DNA from 3 places in the Paraburkholderia sp. EG286B genome. Region 2 is predicted to be linked to each of the others. Evidence: riboswitches for the same ligand, from Rfam matches in the RefSeq annotation. Region 2 holds a riboswitch; each other region holds the start of a gene.

Region 1 (6,140 bases), on a different contig from region 2:
GTTCAGGATCGCCCGGCCCCGCACCGATGAAGAAAACGGTCATGCGTGGAAACTCCGCTGAATAGGGTTCGCGAGCGCGTCGCTTGCCGCTTGCGCCGACGTGAATTCACGTTGCGCGTCGGGCAGCGGCGGGCGCTGCATCATCACCACCGACAAGCCCAGTTCGCGCGCGACGGCGAGCTTCGCTTCGGTCGCGGCGCCGCCGCTGTTCTTGCTGACCACGACGTCGGTGCGCGCCTCGGTAAAGAGCGCGCGCTCGCCTTCTTCCGTGAATGGCCCGCGCGCATCGATGATGCATGCGCGGGCGTGGCCGGGATGCGCTTCGAGGCAACGGATCGTCCAGTGCTGCTGCGGCGGCACTTCGCTCAGATGCGCGAGCGGCTCGCGCCCGAGCGTGAAGAGCGGGCGCGCGAACGGCGCAATCGCCTCGACTACCCCAGCCCAGCCGCTTACCATGCGCCAGTCGTCGCCGGGCTGCGGCTGCCACGGCGCACGCCGCAGCGCCCAGTACGGCACGTCTGCCGCCGCGCATGCGCGCGCCGCGTTGGCGCTGATCTGCGCGGCATAGGGATGCGTGGCGTCGAAAACGAGCGCGATGTTTTCGTCGGCGAGAAAGCGCGCGAGCCCTTCTGCCCCGCCAAAGCCGCCCACTCGCACCGCGCAGGCGAGATCGGCGGGCACGCGGCCAAGGCCCGCGAGCGAGTACACGTGCTGCGGGCCGAGCGTGCGCGCGATCGCCAGCGCATCGCCGGTGCCGCCGAGCAGCAGGATGCGCGCCGTCATGGCTTGACCGCCTCGTAAAGCGTGACGGGCAACGCCTGACGCCAGGTGTCGAAGCCGCCCAGCGGCTGCGCCTCGCCGATGCCGATGCGCGTGAGCGTGCCGCCGTGCTGTGCGCGCCATGCCACTAGTGCCGCTTCGCTCTGCAACGTCACCGCGTTCGCGACGAGCCGCCCGCCGCTCGCGAGCGCCGCCCAGCATGCGTCCAGCACGCCGGGTACGGTCACGCCGCCGCCGATGAAGACCGCGTCGGGCGCGGCGAGTCCTGCGAGCGCGTCGGGCGCGCGGCCCGCGACGAGTTGCAAAGCCGGCACGCCCAACGCCGCCCGATTGTGCTCGATGAAGCGTTGACGCTCGGCGTGCGCCTCGATCGCGATCGCGCGGCAGGCGGCGTGCGAGCGCATCCACTCGATGCCGATCGAGCCGCTGCCCGCGCCCACGTCCCACAGCAGCGCGCCGGGCGTCGGCGCGAGACGCGCGAGCGTGAGCGCGCGCACGTCGCGCTTCGTGATCTGACCGTCGTGGCGAAAGGCGTCGTCGGGAAGGCCGGGCGTGAGCGTCCAGCCGCGCGCGGGCGTCTGCGCACTATCGCTTTCGCATTCGAATGCGACGAGATTGAGCGCCGCGGCTTGTTCGACGTGCCACGCATCGGCGCGGCCCTCGATGCGGAGTTCGAGCGGGCCGCCCAGATGCTCGAACACGGCAAGACGCGTGGCGGCGAAGCCCGCTTCGGCGAGCAGCGCGGCAAGCGCCGCGGGCGTGCGGCCGTCCGCGCTCAACGCGAGCACGCGCGAGCGCGCGTAGAGATGGCGGCGCAGCGCATCGAGCGGACGGCCGACGAGCGAGACCATCGCCGTATCCTGCAACGCCCACCCCATGCGCGCCGCCGCGAGCGAGAGCGACGACGGCGCGGGCAGCACGCGCATTTCACCGGGCGGCACGCGGCGCGCGAGCGTCGCGCCCACGCCGAACAGCATGGGGTCGCCGCTCGCGAGCACGCATACGGACGCATTCGACTCGCGGTATGCGAGCAGCGCCTCCACGCTGAACGGCTGCGGCCACGCCTCGCGCCGCGCACGCACGCGTGGGGGCAGCATCGCGAGATGGCGTTCGCCGCCCGTCACGATGGCCGCGTCGAACAGCGCGCGCCGCGCGTCGCGCCCGAGCCCCGCGTAGCCGTCGTCGCCGATGCCCACCACCGTCAGCCATGCCTGCTTGCCCTGCATGCGTTCTCCCGCCGTTGCCTGTTTTGTTGCCTGTTTCTCTACGCCGCCACGGGCCCGCAGCCCGATCATGGGGCGGAGCACGCGCGAAAACGGGCATAATACCGTGTCCGCCGGCGCCGTTAAGGCAACTTTGCGTGAGACCAGAGTCAGCGCTAAAGCGCTAACTCCGGATCGCAATCAGGGAACACAGCAAGCTGTGGCCGCCCTCGCGACTGTGAGCAGCGAGACCGCATCCACCTGAGCCACTGGTATTACCGGGAAGGCCGATGCGGTCGACGACCTGTGAGCCAGGAGACCTGCCGGCCGACTGTTCGCGCGAACCCATATCGGGCGGGGTGTACCGATATCGCTGCCGTTGCCGCGCAATGCTTACCCGGTATTCCCTTGAAACACGAAACGAAGCCCGTCTCGCCCGCTGCCGCATTGGCCGTGCTCCGCCCCTCGGCGTGCCCGGGGCTCGTGCGCGTGGTCGCGGCGCGCGACGGCGGCCTGTGCCGCATCCGTCTGCCCGGCGGCATGCTGAGCGCCGTGCGGGCGCGCGCCCTCGCCGACGCAGCGTCGACGCACGCGAGCGGCGTGCTCGAACTGACCAATCGCGCGAACGTGCAGATTCGCGGCGTGCTCGCGGGCGAGGAAGCGGCGTTGAGCGCTGCGCTGATCGGCGCGGGCCTCGGCCCCGCCGGCATCGACGCCGCGAGCCCGGTCGAGCGCGCGTGCGCCGCCGACGAATTGCGCAACGTGATGCTGAGCCCGCTCGCGGGCCTCGACCCTGACGCGTTGTGCGACACGACGGAACTCGCCGCCGCGCTCATCGACATGATGCAGCGCGAGCCACGCCTCGCCGCGCTCTCGCCCAAGTTCGCGCTGCAACTGGACGGCGGCGAGCGTGTGGCGATGCTCGAGCATCCGCACGACATCTGGCTCGCCGCGCTGCCTTATGGCGCAACGGTGCGCTTCGCGCTGGGGCTCGCAGGTTGCCCCACGGCGCAGCCAGTCGGCACGCTCGCGGCCGAAGACGTTTGCGCATCGATGCGCGCGCTGTTGCATGCGTTCCTCGATCTCGCGGACGCGGACGCCACCCGCATGCGCGACGTCCTCGCCACTCATTCGCTCGATGCGCTGCTGCAGCGCGCGCAACAGCATGGCGAATGCGCGCTGACGCGTGACGACGCCACGCTGCACGCGTGGCGCCGCGCGCCGAGCCCCGCCGGCTTGCGCCTCGGCGCGCACGCGCTGCACGCCGACGGCAGCGGCTACGTGGGCGCGCAGCCCGCGCTCGGCCGTATCGACGCGCCAACGCTGCGCGCACTCGCCGCACTCGCGGAAGACTCGGGCGATGCGACGCTGCGCGTGACGCCATGGCAAGGCGTGCTGCTGCCGAACGTGCCCGCGCACGCCATGCCCGCCGCGCTCGAACGCCTGCACGCGCTCGGCCTGATCGTCTCGCGCGCCGACCCGCTCGCCCGCCTCATCGCGTGCACGGGCTCGACCGGATGTGCGAAAAGCAGCGCAGACACGAAAGCCGACGCCCAGCGCCTCGCCGCCCTGCTGCCGCCCGGCGCCGAAGCCCACCTGAGCGGCTGCGAACGCTCCTGCGCGGCCGCGCATTGCGCGCCGTTCACGTTGCTCGCCAGCGCCCCCGACCACTACGACCTGTACCAGCGCGACGATACGCAAAGCGGCTTCGGCCGGCTCGTCGCGCGCAGCCTGACGATCGAAGCCGCCGCGCTGGCACTCGCGCAGCGGCCCCGGAGTACCCAAGATGTCTGATTACATTCGCGACGGCCAGGCGATCTATCGCGAGTCGTTCGCGACGATCCGCGCCGAAGCCGACCTCTCGCGCATTCCCGCCGACCTCGAAAAACTCGCCGTGCGCGTGATTCATGCATGCGGCATGGTCGACGTGGCCGCCGACCTCGCGTTTTCCGCAGGCGCGGGCATGGCGGGCCGCAACGCGCTCGCGGGCGGCGCGCCGATTCTCTGCGACGCGAAAATGGTCGCTTATGGCGTGACGCGCGCGCGCTTGCCCGCGGACAACGCCGTGATCTGCACACTCGACGATCCCGCCGTCCCGGATCTCGCGCGCGAGATCGGCAACACGCGCTCGGCAGCCGCGCTCGAACTGTGGCGGCCGCATCTGGCAGGCAGCGTCGTTGCGATCGGCAATGCGCCCACCGCGCTCTTTTATCTGCTCGACATGATTGCCGCCGGCGCCCCACGCCCCGCGCTCATCCTCGGCTTTCCCGTCGGCTTCGTCGGCGCGGCCGAGTCCAAGGCGCAGCTCGCAGCCGAAAGTCACGGCGTGCCCTTCGTCGTCGTGCACGGCCGCCGCGGCGGCAGCGCGATGGCCGCCGCCGCCGTCAACGCACTCGCTTCGGAGACCGAATAAATGATCCGCAAAGGACGTCTGCACGGCATTGGCGTCGGCCCCGGCGACCCCGAACTGCTCACGCTCAAGGCGCTGCGCCTGCTCAAGGCCGCGCCCGTGGTCGCGTATTTCGTCGCGAAGGGCAAGAAAGGCAATGCGTTCGGCATCGTCGAGGCCCATCTCGAAGCGGAGCAGGAACGCCTGCCGCTCGTGTACCCCGTGACGACCGAAGCGCTCGAACCGCCGCTCTCGTACGAAGCGATCATCGCCGACTTCTACGACGGCGCGGCGCAAATGCTTGCGCGCCATCTGGACGCCGGACGCGACGTGGCCGTGATCTGCGAAGGCGATCCGTTCTTCTACGGCTCGTACATGTATCTGCACGACCGGCTCGCCGCGCACTACGAGGCCGAAGTCGTGCCGGGCGTGTGCTCGATGCTGGGCGGCGCGGCGGTGCTGGGCGTGCCGCTCGTCTACCGCAACCAGAGCCTCGCCGTACTCTCGGGCGTGCTGCCCGAGGACGAATTGCGCCGGCGCCTGGCCGACGCGGACGCCGCCGTCATCATGAAACTGGGCCGCAACTTCGACAAGGTGCGCCGCGTGCTGGGCGAACTGGGCCTCGCGCATCGCGCGCGGTATGTCGAGCGCGCAACCATGGCGAACCAGCGCATCGTCCCGCTCGACGACGTCGATCCGATGGCTTCGCCCTACTTCTCGCTGCTCGTCGTACCGGGGGTGAAATGGCAGTCGTGACGCCGCCCGCGATCGTCATTCTCGGGCCCGGCGCGCTCGCCACGGCGCGGCGCGTGCAGGCGCTCTACCCCGGCGCGCAGGTCCATGCACTGCAGGGCCGCGTGGCAGGCGATGTCGCGTTCAGCGAGCTTGGCGCGCATTTGCGCGAATGCTATACGCGCGGCCTGCCCATCGTCGCGCTGTGCGCGGCGGGCATCGTGATCCGCTGCCTCGCACCGCTCCTCGCCAACAAGGGCGCGGAGCCGCCGGTGCTCGCGCTCGCCGAGGACGGCAGCGCCGTCGTGCCGCTGCTCGGTGGACTCACCGGCGTGAACGTCATGGCGCGCGAAATTGGCGCGGCGCTCGCGGTTGCGCCCGCCATCACCACGAGCGGCGAATTGCGCTTCGGCACCTGCCTGCTCAATCCGCCCGCGGGCTACGCGCTCGCGAGTCTCGCGCAAGGCAAGCGCTTCGTCTCCGATCTGCTTGCGGGCGCAACGACACGCGTGGACGGCCAGGCACCGTGGCTGGAAAACGTCGATCTGCCGCGCGACGTCGCGGCACGCCATGCCATCCGCGTGAGCGCGAACGCCTGGGACGGCAGTCCCGACGATCTCGTGATTCATCCGCGCAGCATCGTCGCGGCCGTGGGCGCGCCACGCGCAGCGCTTGCTGAAGATGTGCGTCGCGCACTCGATGCGCACGGCCTCGCGCCGCTCGCGCTCGCGGCACTGGTCGCCCCTGCTGCGCACACGCGCGATGCATCGCTCGCGCAGGCCGCAGCGGAACTCGGCGTCCCGCTGCGCTTCGTCGATAGCACGGAGAACACGGCGCAAGCCACGCTCGCCGCCCTCGACTTCGCGGCAAATGTCGAGCGCTACGCGCCGAACGATAACGGCGTCGCCCTCGCCTGCGCGGCCGCGCCGCTCGACCCGCTCACGCTGGGCCGCGCGCGCGGCAAGCTCACGGTGCTGGGCCTCGGCCCCGGACGCCCCGACCTGCTCACGCCCGCCGCGCGCGCCGCGCTCGACAGC
Region 2 (6,140 bases):
CACGGCACCATCACTTCGTCGAAGGTCTTGCGGCTCACAGTCTGGTCGTTCATGGCGATTCCTCTTTTACTCAGTGCGTGTCGAATTCGGGGTCGGTGTGCGTTGGGGCCGTGCCCTTTCGCTCAGGTGGCGTTGCATGGGACGGGACTAAGCGCTCCGGCGCCAAGCCCGTCGACACCTGTGCAGTGTAGGCAAGCTGCGCGCAAACGTCTTGCGCAGGCGCGACGCGTTTTTTCGTACGGAACCTGCAAGGTCCGGGCGCTTGCTGCGCCGCGGCCAGCTTCACTGCACTTCCGGCGGCTCGACGAGCGCGCCCGCGCGCGGTTCGGCGGCGGCCCCGCCGTGCTGGCGCTCGATCCAGTTGCGGCGGTCCTCGCGCGGCGTCACGCCGAAGCGCTCGCGGTACGCATTCGAAAAATGCGCCGCCGACGAAAACCCGCACGCGAGACTGATCTGCACCACCGACTTGCTGGTGCGCTGCAATTGCGAGCGCGCCTTGGCAAGGCGCAGGCCCAGGTAATACTTCGACGGCATCGCGCCGAGGTACTGGCGAAACAGCCGCTCGAGCTGCCGCCGCGACACGCCCACGAGATTCGCGATCTCGTCGGTCGTGAGCGGGTCCTCGATATTCGCCTCCATCAGCTTGAGCGCGTCGTTCAGGCGCGGGTGCCGCTCGCCGGGCGCGGTCACGAATGGAATGCGCTGGCGCTCGTCGCCGCTGCGCAGCGTGCTGGCGCCCAGCGCGTCGGCAATGCGCTCGGCGAGTTCCGGGCCATGGTCGCGGCCGATCATCGCGAGCATGAAGTCGAGTGTGGCCTGGCCGCCCGAGCAGGTCGCGCGGTCGCGGTCGATTTCATAGATGTGCTGCGTGACGATGGTGCGCTCGAACTGCTCGGCGAACTGCTGGAAGGTTTCCCAGTTTGCGGCCACGCGGTAGCCCTGCAACTGCCCCGCCATCGCGAGCCACCAGATGCCGTGGTGAATGCCCGTGACGAGCGGCGTGCGCTGCCCCACGCGCGCGAGACTCGCGAGAAAGAGCCGGTAGTCGGCGAACTGCTGGTAGCGCTCGGTCACGACGATCAGCCAGTCGGCTGAAACGGCGTCGCCGAACGCGCAGTCGGCGGGCCACTGCGCGCCACCCGCGAGCGGCACGGGGCGGCCGTTCCACGAGCACATCTGCCAGCGGTACAGCGCGCGGCCGTCGATCTCGTTGGCGAGATTGAGCGCGTCGACGATCGGGCCCACGCCCGACATCGAAACGGGCGGCAGCGCGACGATCGCCACCTGGGTCGTGCGGCTGGCGCGCGCGAGCGGCACCTGGCCCCCGGGCGCGGCGGCCGGAACTGAAGCGGAAGGAAGAGCGGCGGAACGGACCATCGGCAAGACGCGGCGCGAGACTGAACGCGCCGCTTACTTGAGACTGCCGGAGAGGAACTGACGCAAGCGATCGCTCTTCGGCGCGCCGAGCACATCGGCGGGCGAGCCCTCTTCCTCCGTGCGCCCCTGGTGCAGGAACATCACATGATTCGAGACGTTGCGCGCAAAGCCCATTTCGTGGGTGACGACGATCATCGTGCGGCCCTCTTCGGCCAGCTTTTGCATCACCTTGAGCACTTCGCCCACGAGTTCGGGGTCGAGCGCCGAAGTCGGTTCGTCGAACAGCATCACGTCGGGATGCATCGCGAGCGCGCGCGCAATCGCCACGCGCTGCTGCTGGCCGCCCGAAAGATGCGACGGATATTGCTTCTCCACGCGGGGCGCGAGGCCCACTTTCTCCAGATACTGCCGCGCGCGGTCCTCGGCTTCCTTGCGCGGCACGCCGAGCACGTGGATAGGCGCTTCCATCACGTTCTCGAGCACGTTCATGTGCGACCAGAGATTGAAGTGCTGGAACACCATCGCGAGCTTGGTGCGGATGCGCTGCAACTGCTTGTGGTCGGCCACATCCAGGTCGCCGTTGCGGCCCGCCTTCGTGCGCACGGCCTCGCCGTCCACGACGATCTCGCCGGCGTTCGGCTTCTCGAGGAAATTGATGCAGCGCAGGAAGGTGCTCTTGCCCGAACCGCTCGCGCCGATGATGCTGATCACGTCGCCCTTCTTCGCGTCGAGCGAGACGCCCTTGAGCACCTCGTTGTCGCCGTAGCGCTTGTGGATGTCGCGCGCGACGAGCTTGCTATCTGAGGATTGCGTCTGAGCCAAGATGGTCTCCAGTTTCCGGTGTTCCAGTGAATCAGCGGGTGCGCACGGCGAGATGGCCGAGCCAGCGTTTTTCGGCGCGGCGGAACGCGGCCACCAGCACGAACGATACCGCACAGTAGATCAGCGCCGCGAGGCCGAACGACTCGAACGAGCGGTAGGTGACCGAGTTGGCGTCGCGCGCGACCTTGAGAATGTCGGGCACCGTCGCGGTGAAGGCCACCGTGGTCGCGTGCAGCATCAGGATCACTTCGTTACTGTACAGCGGCAGTGCGCGGCGCAGCGCCGAAGGCAGGATCACGCGCCAGTACATCGTGAACGGGCTCATGCCGTAGGCGCGCGCCGCTTCCACTTCGCCGTGCGAGGTCGCGCGGATCGCGCCCGCGAAAATCTCCGTCGTGTACGCACAGGTGTTGAGCGCGAACGCGAGCACCGCGCAGTTCAGGCCGCTGCGGAAGAACGCGTCGAGCAGCGGCTCCGAACGGATGAACGCGAGACTGTACACGCCCGTGTAGATGAGCAGCAACTGCACGTAGAGCGGCGTGCCGCGAAACACGTAGGTGTAGAAACGCACCGGCAGCGAGAGCCAGCGGCGGCTCGAGACGCGCGCCACGGCGAGCGGCACCGCGCACACGAAGCCGAAGGCGACGGAGATCACGAGCAGCCACAGCGTCATCGCGAGGCCCGAGACATGCTCGCCGTCCCAGTAAAGGAACGCGCGGCCGAATTGCTGGATGATTTCGTTCATGACGGCCTTTTCCTCACAGTTGCGCGTGACGCACGCCCACCGAATAGCGGCGTTCGAGCCAGACGAGCGCGAAGTTCGAGAGCGTGGTGATCGCGAGATAGATGAGCGCCGCGATCACGAGGAAGAAGAACAGGTTGAAGGTGCTGCGGCCCGCGTCCTGGGCGGCCTTCACGACATCGGCGAGACCGATGATCGAGACGAGCGCCGTCGCCTTGACGAGCACCTGCCAGTTGTTGCCGATGCCGGGCAGCGCGAACCGCATCATCTGCGGAAAGAGGATGCGGGCGAACACGCGCGCCCCGCTCATGCCGTAGGCGTGGCCCGCTTCGAGCTGGCCGCGCGGCACCGCGAGAAACGCGCCGCGAAAGGTTTCGGTGAAGTACGCGCCATAAATGAAGCCGAGCGTGACGACGCCGGCCACGAACGGATCGATATCGATCTGCGCCATGCCGAGCGCGTCGGTGGCCTCGTTCACGCCGATCTGGATGCTGTAGAAGAGCAGCAGCATCAGCACGAGGTCGGGCACCGAGCGGATCAGCGTCGTGTAGGCGGTCGCCACGGCCGCGAGCGGCCGGTTGAACGAGAGCTTGGCTGCCGCGCCCGCCAGGCCGAGCAGGACAGCCACGCCGAGCGAGAGGAGCGAAAGTTCGATGGTCTGGATCGTGCCGGCGAGCAGCACCGGGCCAAAGCCGTAAAGGATCACGCGCGTCTCCGGAACAAAGTTGTTTTGTCGTTTCGGGCGGCCTCGCGCGGCACGTGGGCGCCGCCGAAACCGATGAACTGGCGCGGATCGTCTCAGTGCAAAATGGATTGCTCAAACTAGCGCGGCGCGGATATTGCAGTGCAGCATTGCCGCGCGACGCGTCGGCGCGTGCGGATCAGGCCCGCACAGCCGCGGGCGCGATGCTTTTGAAAGGCGGAAAAAAATGCCCCGGCACGCGAGGCGCGCGGGGCATTTACGCAAGTTTGGGGTCGCTTTTTCGATAGGCGCGCGGCGTGCGCGCCGCGACCCGGCGGAGCTTACGCGGCGCGCGTTTGCGTGCCGCGTGCGCTGCCCGCACGGGCGTTCGCGCCGAGCAGCTGTTCGGCGAGCGCGCCGAACAGCAGGCCGATCGTGGTCCAGAGAATGAGCTGCATGCCGATCGACACCGTGCGGAACTTCCACAGCAGCACGGCCGGGAACGCGGCGGGCACCTCGTTGATCGTCGGCAGCGCGAGCTGGACCGCGCCGATCACGACGACGAACAGCACGAGCGCCACGATCGAAGCGTTCCAGACGCCCAGACGCGGCACGAACGCGGCGCGCACCTTGAGCGATAACACCGACACGGCGATCGAGATCGCGATCATCAGGAAGAAGAGCCCGGTTCGATAGCCGATCGTCTCCGGGTCGCCGACCGAGGGCGGATTCGACGGATACTTGATGTTCGGCACCATGTAGATCGCGACGAACGCCGCGAGCGCGAGCCAGGCCGAGAGCGCGCGCGGCGAAAGACGCCCCGCGCGGCCATTCGCATACGCGAAGACGAGCGCAAAGAGCCCGCCGATCGACGCGCCATAGACCATCACGCCCGTGAAGAGACCGAAGCTCGCCTGGGTCTCGCGGCTGACGATTTCGGGCTCGGGCGCTTCGCCCTTCGCGGCGTCCGCTTTCTCCTCGAAGGAAATCGCCTGATCGACCTGGGGCTCGCCCGCGATCTTCGCGAAGCCGAACGTGAGGAGTCCCGCGGCGATGCCTGCGAGCATGCCGCGTACCAGCAACTTGCCAACCATGTTCAGCTCCCGGTCAGTGGCAGGGGAAGCCGAGCAGATGGCGGCCGTCGTGAACGAACTCGTGGACGTACATGCCCGGGAAGATCGCGGTGGCGCCCTGCTCGGCGCCCACGAAGTACAGGGCCAGCAGCAGCATGAGGCCGCCGAAGATCGCCCAGGGCAGGATCTCCCGCAGCGGAATGGGCGCCGGCGCGGCCGGTGCGTGCTGCAAGGGGAATGTGGTTTCGGACATGCTGACTTCTCCTGGGGTTACGCGCCCCGCTAGTCGTTGAAAGAGTGGTTCACGACGCGCAGGTCTGACTTCCGTTGCTTCGATGTTTTCGACGGCAACCAGTTACAGTGGCGCGACCGCGCCGGACTTGCACCGGCTTCCGCGTGTCGTGGAGCCTGTATTCTACGCGCTGCGGCGGCTGGCCGCGGCTCGAATGTCAGCCACAGAGTGGCGAAGCAAAAGGAGAAGCATGTCGACGACAGTCTGGCTGGTGAGCCATGCGGCCAATGCCGCGCTGCGCTCGGGCACGTTCCCGCACGAGCCTGACGTGCCTGTAGCGGGCGGTGACGCCGAAGCAGCGCTCGACGCGCGCGCACTCGAGGCGCTCGCCGCCTGGCGCGAGCGCTGGCACGTGCGGCTGGCCGGCGGTCATCGCCATGGCGAGGCGCCGTGCGCGCTCACGAGTCCCGCAGCGATCGCGCGCGCGAGCGCACGCGCGGCAGGCTTCGCGGGGGCAACGCCAGCTGACGCGCTCGCCGAAGCCGCCTTCGGCGCGTGGCAAGGCCGGCGCCTGACGGATCTCGCGCGGGAAGCGCCCGAAGCCCTTGCGGCCTGGACGCGCGATCCAGGCTTCAGGCCGCCAGACGGCGGCGACTCGTTCGACGATGTCCGCGCGCGCGTCGGCGCCTGGCTCGATGCGCTGCCCGAATCGGGACACACCCTGATCGCCTTCACGCACGCGAGCGTGATCCGGGCGGCGATTCTTCACGCGCTGGGCGCGCCGTCGTCGGGTTTTCGCTCGATCGAAATCGCGCCGCTTGCCGTGACGGCGCTGCGCCGCTCGGAGCACGGCTGGGTATGGCTCGCAGCGATGGACTGAGACAGGGACGGCATTCCTTGATCTGCGTCCATGCGCCGCGAAACTACACGTATCAACGCGTTGACACACACCTATCCGAGGCCTAGCATCGGGACTGTATCAACCACGTAGATACACCGCGATCAGGTATGGACATCAAGCTCAACACGTTATTGGCCAGGCGGCTGATTCAGTACGAGGACGAAATGGCGATACAAACCCTGAAGCGTTGGGGAAACAGCCTTGCGGTGCGCATTCCGGCCAGCCTTGCCAGCAAGCTGGCGTTGGCAGAGGGACAGGAAGTCGAGGTGGAAGTCGAAGATGGGTCGCTCACGGTTCGCCCGCATACGGCG
Region 3 (6,140 bases), on a different contig from region 2:
ACCCACGAACACCTGGCCACAGCGCCAGCCCGCAATCATGAAGCGGCCGCGGCGCACCGTGGGGTCATCCTCCGGCACGCCCCAGCGCGCGATCAGCGTGTTTTGCGCCTCGACGGGCAACTGCGAGAAGCGCGCGCGGTAGTCGTCGAGAGAAAGACTTTGCCATGCGGGGCGCAGCGCGCGCGTGTCCGGATCGTTCGTCACGCCCTGCGTGAGGATGCGCATGAGCGCGTCGCCGTCTGCGGGCAGATCGGCCACGCGATAGCCTTCGTCGCGCAGCATGCGCAGGATGCCGACCACCGAGGCCGGCGTGTCGAGCCCCACGCCGTTGCCGATGCGCCCTTCGCTCATCGGATAGTTCGCGAGCACGAGCGCGAGCTTCTTCTCTGCATTCGGCAGGCTGCGCAGACGGCACCACCGGCGCGCCAGTTCGGCGACGAAAGCCACGCGTTCGGCGTCGGGCTGATAGCGCACGACATCGACCTGCGTCTCCTTGCAGTGGTACGCAAGGCCCTTGAAGCTGATCGCACGCGTAATCACGCGGCCGTCCACTTCGGGCAGTGCGATATGCATGGCGATGTCGCGAGAATTCAGGCCGTGATTGTCCTTCACCCAGTCTTCGCGATTGCCGCCGCTCAGGATCACCTGGAGCACAGGCGCGTCGCCGGCGAGCGCGATCGGTTCGGGGTCATCGAGCGATGAAGCCGCGAATGCCGTGGTATTCAGCACGAGCGAGACGTCGTGTTCGGCCGCCAGTTGGTCGAGCACGTCGCGGCTCAAGGCGTCCTTGAGCGACGTGATCGCAAGCGGCAGCGGGTTCAGGCCGCGCGCGAGCAGCGCGGCGATCAAGGCATCGAAAGCGGCGGTGTTCGCCGCCTGCAGATGCGCCTTGTAAAACAGCAGCGCGACGACCGGCGCGCCGGGTTGCCAGCGCGCGCGCCATTCGTCGATGGTCGCGACATCGCGCTGCGGGCAATAGAGTGCGGCGGCCGGCAGCGCGACGGGCGGCGCGGGCTCGCTGCCCCAGTCGAACGCGCGCCACGCGAGCGCACGCAGGAACGATTCGGCGTTGGCCGCGCCGCCTTCGCGCAGATAACGCCACAGCAAGCGGCAAAACTCGGGCTCGGCGCGGCTCTTGGCGATGAGATTGGGGTCTTCCTGCAAGTCGCCCGAAAACATCGCGAGCAGTTGTCCGCGACGCCCGGCGAGCGAGACGACCTGCTCGATCCCATAAGGCCAGTACGTTTCGCCGCCCAGATGATCGACCACCACCACGCGCGCGTGCTGCAAGACGTCTTCGACGTAGAAGTCCACCGACGCGGGCTGGCGCAGATACGTGACGTTCGCGAGCCGCACGCCCGGAAAACCGGCGGGCAGACGCGGCACCACGCTCGCCAGCAGCGCGAGCGTGGTGTCCGCCGAACTGAGCACGACGATCTCGGCGGGCTGCTGGTCGATCCGGATAACGCCTTGCGTGTCGTCGACGAAACCGCCCGGCGTGGTGCGCAGCAAATGCATGGAACAGCCTCGTCTAGCTCGGCGCGATCACTTCGCGGCCGCGGTCTGCAGGTTCGCCAATGCGGTATCGAAGGCCGCTTGCAGCGTCGCGCCATCGAGGTCTTCGCCGATCAGCACGAAACGGCTCGCGAGCGGCTGTGCCGCGCTTTCCTGCGCGTTCCAGCGGCGGTCGAAATAGCTGTCGAAGCGACGGCCCACGCCTTGAATCACGAGGCGCATGGGCGCGCCCGGCAACGCGGCAAAGCCCTTCACGCGATAGATCGTGTGCGCATCGACGAGTTGTTGCAGCGCCTCGATCACGCTTTCGCGCGAAGCGGCAGCGCCTGACACCACGACCGAATCGAACTCGTCATGGTGATGATCGGGATCGTCGGCGGAACCGTGATGGTCGTGCCGCAGATGAATGCTCTCCTCGGAGGCCGCCTCGAGCCCGAGCAGCGTATGCAGATCGAGCTTGCCGTGCTGCGCGCGCACGATCTTCACCTGCGGCGGCAGTTCTTCGCGCAGTTCGGCGATGAGCGCGTCCTGGTCCGCAACGTCCAGCAGATCGGTCTTGTTGAGAATGACGAGGTCGGCCGCCGAAAGCTGGTCTTCGAACAGCTCATGCAGCGGCGACTCGTGATCGAGGTTCGGGTCGGCGCGGCGCTGCGCGTCCACGGCCTGCGGATTTTCGGCGAACTGGCCGCTCGCGGCGGCGGGGCCGTCCACCATGGTCACGACCGCATCGACGGTGAACGCGTTGCGGATCGACGGCCAGTTGAACGCCTGCACGAGCGGCTTGGGCAGCGCGAGACCCGAGGTTTCGATCAGCACGTGATCGACATCGCCGCGGCGTTCGAGCAGTTTCTCCATCACGGGAAAGAACTCTTCCTGCACGGTGCAGCAAAGGCAGCCGTTTGCGAGTTCGTAGAGCTGGCCTTCGGTTTCGTTGCCGTCTTCGTCGCAGCCGATGCCGCAGCCACGCAGGATTTCGCCGTCGATGCCGAGTTCGCCGAATTCGTTGACGATGACCGCGACGCGCAGGCCGCCCGCGTGCTGAAGAATGTGACGCAGCAGCGTGGTTTTACCGCTGCCGAGAAAGCCCGTCACGATCGTGACCGGAATCTTGCGCATTTGCATGAAGTGCTCCTTCGGCGCCAGGCCGTATCGAGGGGCATGGTGCGTCGCGCCTGCCGTTCGTGCGGGTGCCGTGTTGCGCACACGCGCGTATCCATGGAGACGCTGTCACGCGCAACGATGCAACAACCTGCAGGGGACGAACGACCAGAAACGCACCCGGGCCTCGCCCGGCTGACGCATGAAAATCACGGACCCGGCACCGCATCCCCGCAGCGCGAATCCCACGTATCTGGCCGGTATCCGGACTGACGAAACACCGCTTCGCCTTCCCGCGCGAGCGGCCTTGCGGCCGGCTTGCACAGTGGCGTGGACTGCGTAAAGCATGGAAGCGGTTTGCGGCATTCGTGCGAACGCCGCGCTCGTTGTACCGTTGCGGGTGCAGTTCAGGTTGGCCATGCCCGAGGCGGGATGGCTCCCTGATTCCCGTTTAACTGCGCGTGCATTATGAATCGCGCGCGCGAGCACCAGAGTGCGTGCGAGTGTAGGCGCGGGGGGCCTGCGCGTCAAGGAAGGCGTGGGAAGCCGCAAAAGCGTGTGCTATCGTAGCGCGCATCCGGCGCCTGCTGGAACGCGACGCTTTTGCTCGTTTTGCCTCTGCGGTCACGCCTTCGATCGACGCTCTCGCCGTGAATCCTGCCGAACATCGCGCCTCGCGCGCAGCCTCATTCGAAGCCACGCCGGAGCCCGCGCAGCGCGTGCCGCCGCTTGCGCTCGGCATCGGCTGCCGGCGCGGCGTGACGCTCGCGCAGGTCGAAGCCGCAGTGCGCGCCGCGCTCGGCGCGTGGCCGCTCGACGGCGTAACGGCCGTGGCGACGCTCGACGCCAAAGCCGGCGAACCCGCCTTGCAAGCGTTTTGCGCGGCACACGCGCTGCCGCTGCAGACGTACACGCGGGAGCAGCTCGCCGCGACGCCGACACTGGCGCCGCCCTCCGCCGCCGCGCAGGCGCAGTTCGGTGTGGACGGCGTGTGCGAGCCCTGCGCGCGTCTCGCGGCGGGCGGCGCTCCGCTCGTGCGCGGCAAGCTGGCGCTCGACGGCGTGACGGTCGCAATCGCAGGCATTCTGCAAGATCACGAAAACGCGGACGCGAAAACGCCGCCACCAACCCACTCCCGATGATGAAAACCGATCCCGAATCGCACCAACGCATGACGCAACGCCGCCGCGAAGGCCACGAGAAGAAGCAGGCCGCCGCGACGCACGAAAAGGGCCTGTTGATCGTCAACACCGGCAACGGCAAGGGCAAGAGCACGGCCGCGTTCGGCATGGCCGTGCGCATGCTCGGCCACGGCATGAAGCTAGGCGTCGTGCAGTTCATCAAGGGCGCACTGCACACGGCCGAACGCGATTTCCTCGGCAGTGTTGCGCACTGCGAGTTCGTGACGATGGGCGACGGCTACACCTGGAACACGCAGAATCGCGACGGAGACATCGCCACCGCGCGCAAGGGCTGGGACGAAGCGAAGCGCATGATCGAGAGCGGCGAGTACGCCATGGTGATCCTCGACGAACTCAACACGGTGCTCAAATACGAGTACCTGCCGCTCGACGAAGTGCTCGGTGTGATCGCCTCGCGCGCGCCGCACGTGCACGTGGTCGTGACGGGTCGCCATGCGCCCGACGCCCTGATCGAAGCGGCCGACCTCGTCACGGAAATGCGCCTCGTGAAGCATCCGTATCGCGAGCAAGGCGTGAAAGCGCAAAAGGGCGTGGAGTTTTGAGCGCATGAGCGCAACGGTTGCCTGCCCCGCGCTCTTCATCAGCGCGCCCGCTTCGGGCCAGGGCAAGACCACGTTCACGGCCGGCCTCGCACGGCTGCACCGGCGCGCGGGCCGGCGCGTGCGCGTCTTCAAGACCGGGCCGGATTTTCTCGACCCGATGATCCTCGCACGCGCGAGCGGCGCGCCCGTGCTCTCGCTCGACCTGTGGATGGTGGGTAAAGAAGCGTGCCGCGCCCTGCTCGCACAGGCCGCGCGCGAAGCCGACCTGATCCTCATCGAAGGCGTCATGGGCCTGTTCGACGGCACGCCGAGCAGCGCCGATCTCGCGACTGAGTTTGGCGTGCCGGTGGCCGCCATCGTCAGCGCGAAGTCGATGGCGCAGACCTTCGGCGCGATCGCGTTCGGTCTCGCGCGCTTTCGGCCGGAGGTGCCGTTTCATGGCGTGCTGGCGAACCGAGTGGGCTCGCCGCGCCACGCGCAGATGCTGCAGGAAGCATTGCCCGCCGACGTGCGCTGGCTCGGGCACATCGCGAGCGAAGCGACGATGGCGCTGCCCGATCGTCATCTCGGCCTGCATCAGGCCGCGGAGATCGACGACCTCGACGCGCGCATCGAACGCGCCGCCGACGCGCTCGCGCAAACCGCGCTCGCCGAATTGCCGTCGGCAGTGGCGTTCGCCGATCCTTCGCACGACGAAGCGATGACGCGGCGGCTCGAAGGCCGTCATATCGCCATTGCGCGCGACGCCGCGTTCTCGTTTCTCTATCCGGCGAACATGGCGTTGCTCGAATCGCTGGGTGCGAGCGTGAGTTACTTCTCGCCGCTCGCGAACGAGCCCGCGCCCGCCGGCGCCGATGCGGTCTTTCTGCCGGGCGGCTATCCCGAGCTACATGCTTCGACGCTCGCGCACAACACGCGGAGCGCGAATTCGTTGCGCGCGCATGTATCCGCAGGCAAACCGCTCGTCGCCGAATGCGGCGGCATGCTCTATCTGCTCGATGCGTTGACCGACGTGGAAGGCACGCGCACGCCGATGCTCGGCCTGCTTCCGGGCGAGGCGGTCATGCAAAAGCGCTTCGCGGCGCTCGGCATGCAGCAGCTCGACGGCGCGCATGGCGAGCTACGCGGCCATACGTTTCACTATTCGCGTGTTTCCACACCGCTCGCACCCGCGCTCACGGCACGCCACGCTCAAACTGGCGCGCCCGGCGAGGCGCTGTATCGGCACGGCTCGATCGCGGCCACCTATATGCACGTTTACTGGCCCTCCAACCCGGCTTTCGCGGCCGCACTCTTCCATGGCACAGCCCTTTGACGAAGCCGAACGCGCGGCGGTCTACCGCGCGATCTACGAGCGCCGCGACATGCGGCACTTCGCACCGGGCCCGATCGACCCCGCGACGCTCGCGCGTCTGCTCGACGCCGCGCATCACGCGCCGAGCGTGGGCTTCATGCAGCCGTGGCGCATCATGCGCATCACGGACCATGCGTTGCGCGAACAGCTGCATGCGACGGTCGAGCGCGAACGCATCGCGACCGCCGATGCGCTGGGCAAACGGCGCGACGAGTTCATGAAGCTCAAGGTGGAGGGCATGCGCGATTGCGCCGAGGTGCTCGTGGTCGCGCTGATGGATCGCCGCGAAGCCCACGTCTTCGGCCGCCGCACGCTGCCCGAGATGGACCTCGCTTCCGTGGCGTGCGCGATCCAGAACATGTGGCTCGCGGCGCGCGCCGAAGGCCTCGGCATGGGCTGGGTGTCGATCTTCGACGTCGACGAGGTACG

What was found. Region 2 has a riboswitch for cobalamin ahead of AB4Y42_RS15350 (CbtB-domain containing protein). Riboswitches for the same ligand answer to the same signal wherever they lie in the genome.
Region 1: another riboswitch for cobalamin. It lies ahead of cobG (precorrin-3B synthase); the one in region 2 lies ahead of AB4Y42_RS15350 (CbtB-domain containing protein).
Region 3: another riboswitch for cobalamin. It lies ahead of cobW (cobalamin biosynthesis protein CobW); the one in region 2 lies ahead of AB4Y42_RS15350 (CbtB-domain containing protein).

The regions. Positions count from the first base shown of each region.
Region 1 covers NZ_JBFRCF010000009.1:253,624-259,763, forward strand. Annotated here, with positions in the region: gene cobM (precorrin-4 C(11)-methyltransferase) at 1-43, opposite strand, end outside; gene AB4Y42_RS21355 (cobalt-precorrin-6A reductase) at 40-783, opposite strand; gene cbiE (precorrin-6y C5,15-methyltransferase (decarboxylating) subunit CbiE) at 780-2,006, opposite strand; cobalamin riboswitch at 2,137-2,325, shown strand; gene cobG (precorrin-3B synthase) at 2,391-3,776, shown strand; gene AB4Y42_RS21370 (precorrin-8X methylmutase) at 3,769-4,395, shown strand; gene AB4Y42_RS21375 (precorrin-2 C(20)-methyltransferase) at 4,396-5,127, shown strand; gene cobJ (precorrin-3B C(17)-methyltransferase) at 5,115-6,140, shown strand, end outside.
Region 2 covers NZ_JBFRCF010000006.1:261,655-267,794, reverse strand. Annotated here, with positions in the region: gene AB4Y42_RS15380 (aspartate aminotransferase family protein) at 1-53, opposite strand, end outside; gene AB4Y42_RS15375 (GlxA family transcriptional regulator) at 283-1,377, opposite strand; gene AB4Y42_RS15370 (ABC transporter ATP-binding protein) at 1,411-2,199, opposite strand; gene AB4Y42_RS15365 (ABC transporter permease) at 2,231-2,944, opposite strand; gene AB4Y42_RS15360 (ABC transporter permease) at 2,958-3,647, opposite strand; gene AB4Y42_RS15355 (CbtA family protein) at 3,965-4,717, opposite strand; gene AB4Y42_RS15350 (CbtB-domain containing protein) at 4,731-4,949, opposite strand; cobalamin riboswitch at 4,989-5,134, opposite strand; gene AB4Y42_RS15345 (histidine phosphatase family protein) at 5,179-5,808, shown strand; gene AB4Y42_RS15340 (AbrB/MazE/SpoVT family DNA-binding domain-containing protein) at 5,937-6,140, shown strand, end outside.
Region 3 covers NZ_JBFRCF010000009.1:267,191-273,330, forward strand. Annotated here, with positions in the region: gene cobN (cobaltochelatase subunit CobN) at 1-1,518, opposite strand, end outside; gene cobW (cobalamin biosynthesis protein CobW) at 1,546-2,637, opposite strand; cobalamin riboswitch at 2,851-3,121, opposite strand; gene AB4Y42_RS21415 (cobalamin biosynthesis protein) at 3,264-3,755, shown strand; gene cobO (cob(I)yrinic acid a,c-diamide adenosyltransferase) at 3,755-4,357, shown strand; gene AB4Y42_RS21425 (cobyrinate a,c-diamide synthase) at 4,362-5,672, shown strand; gene bluB (5,6-dimethylbenzimidazole synthase) at 5,656-6,140, shown strand, end outside.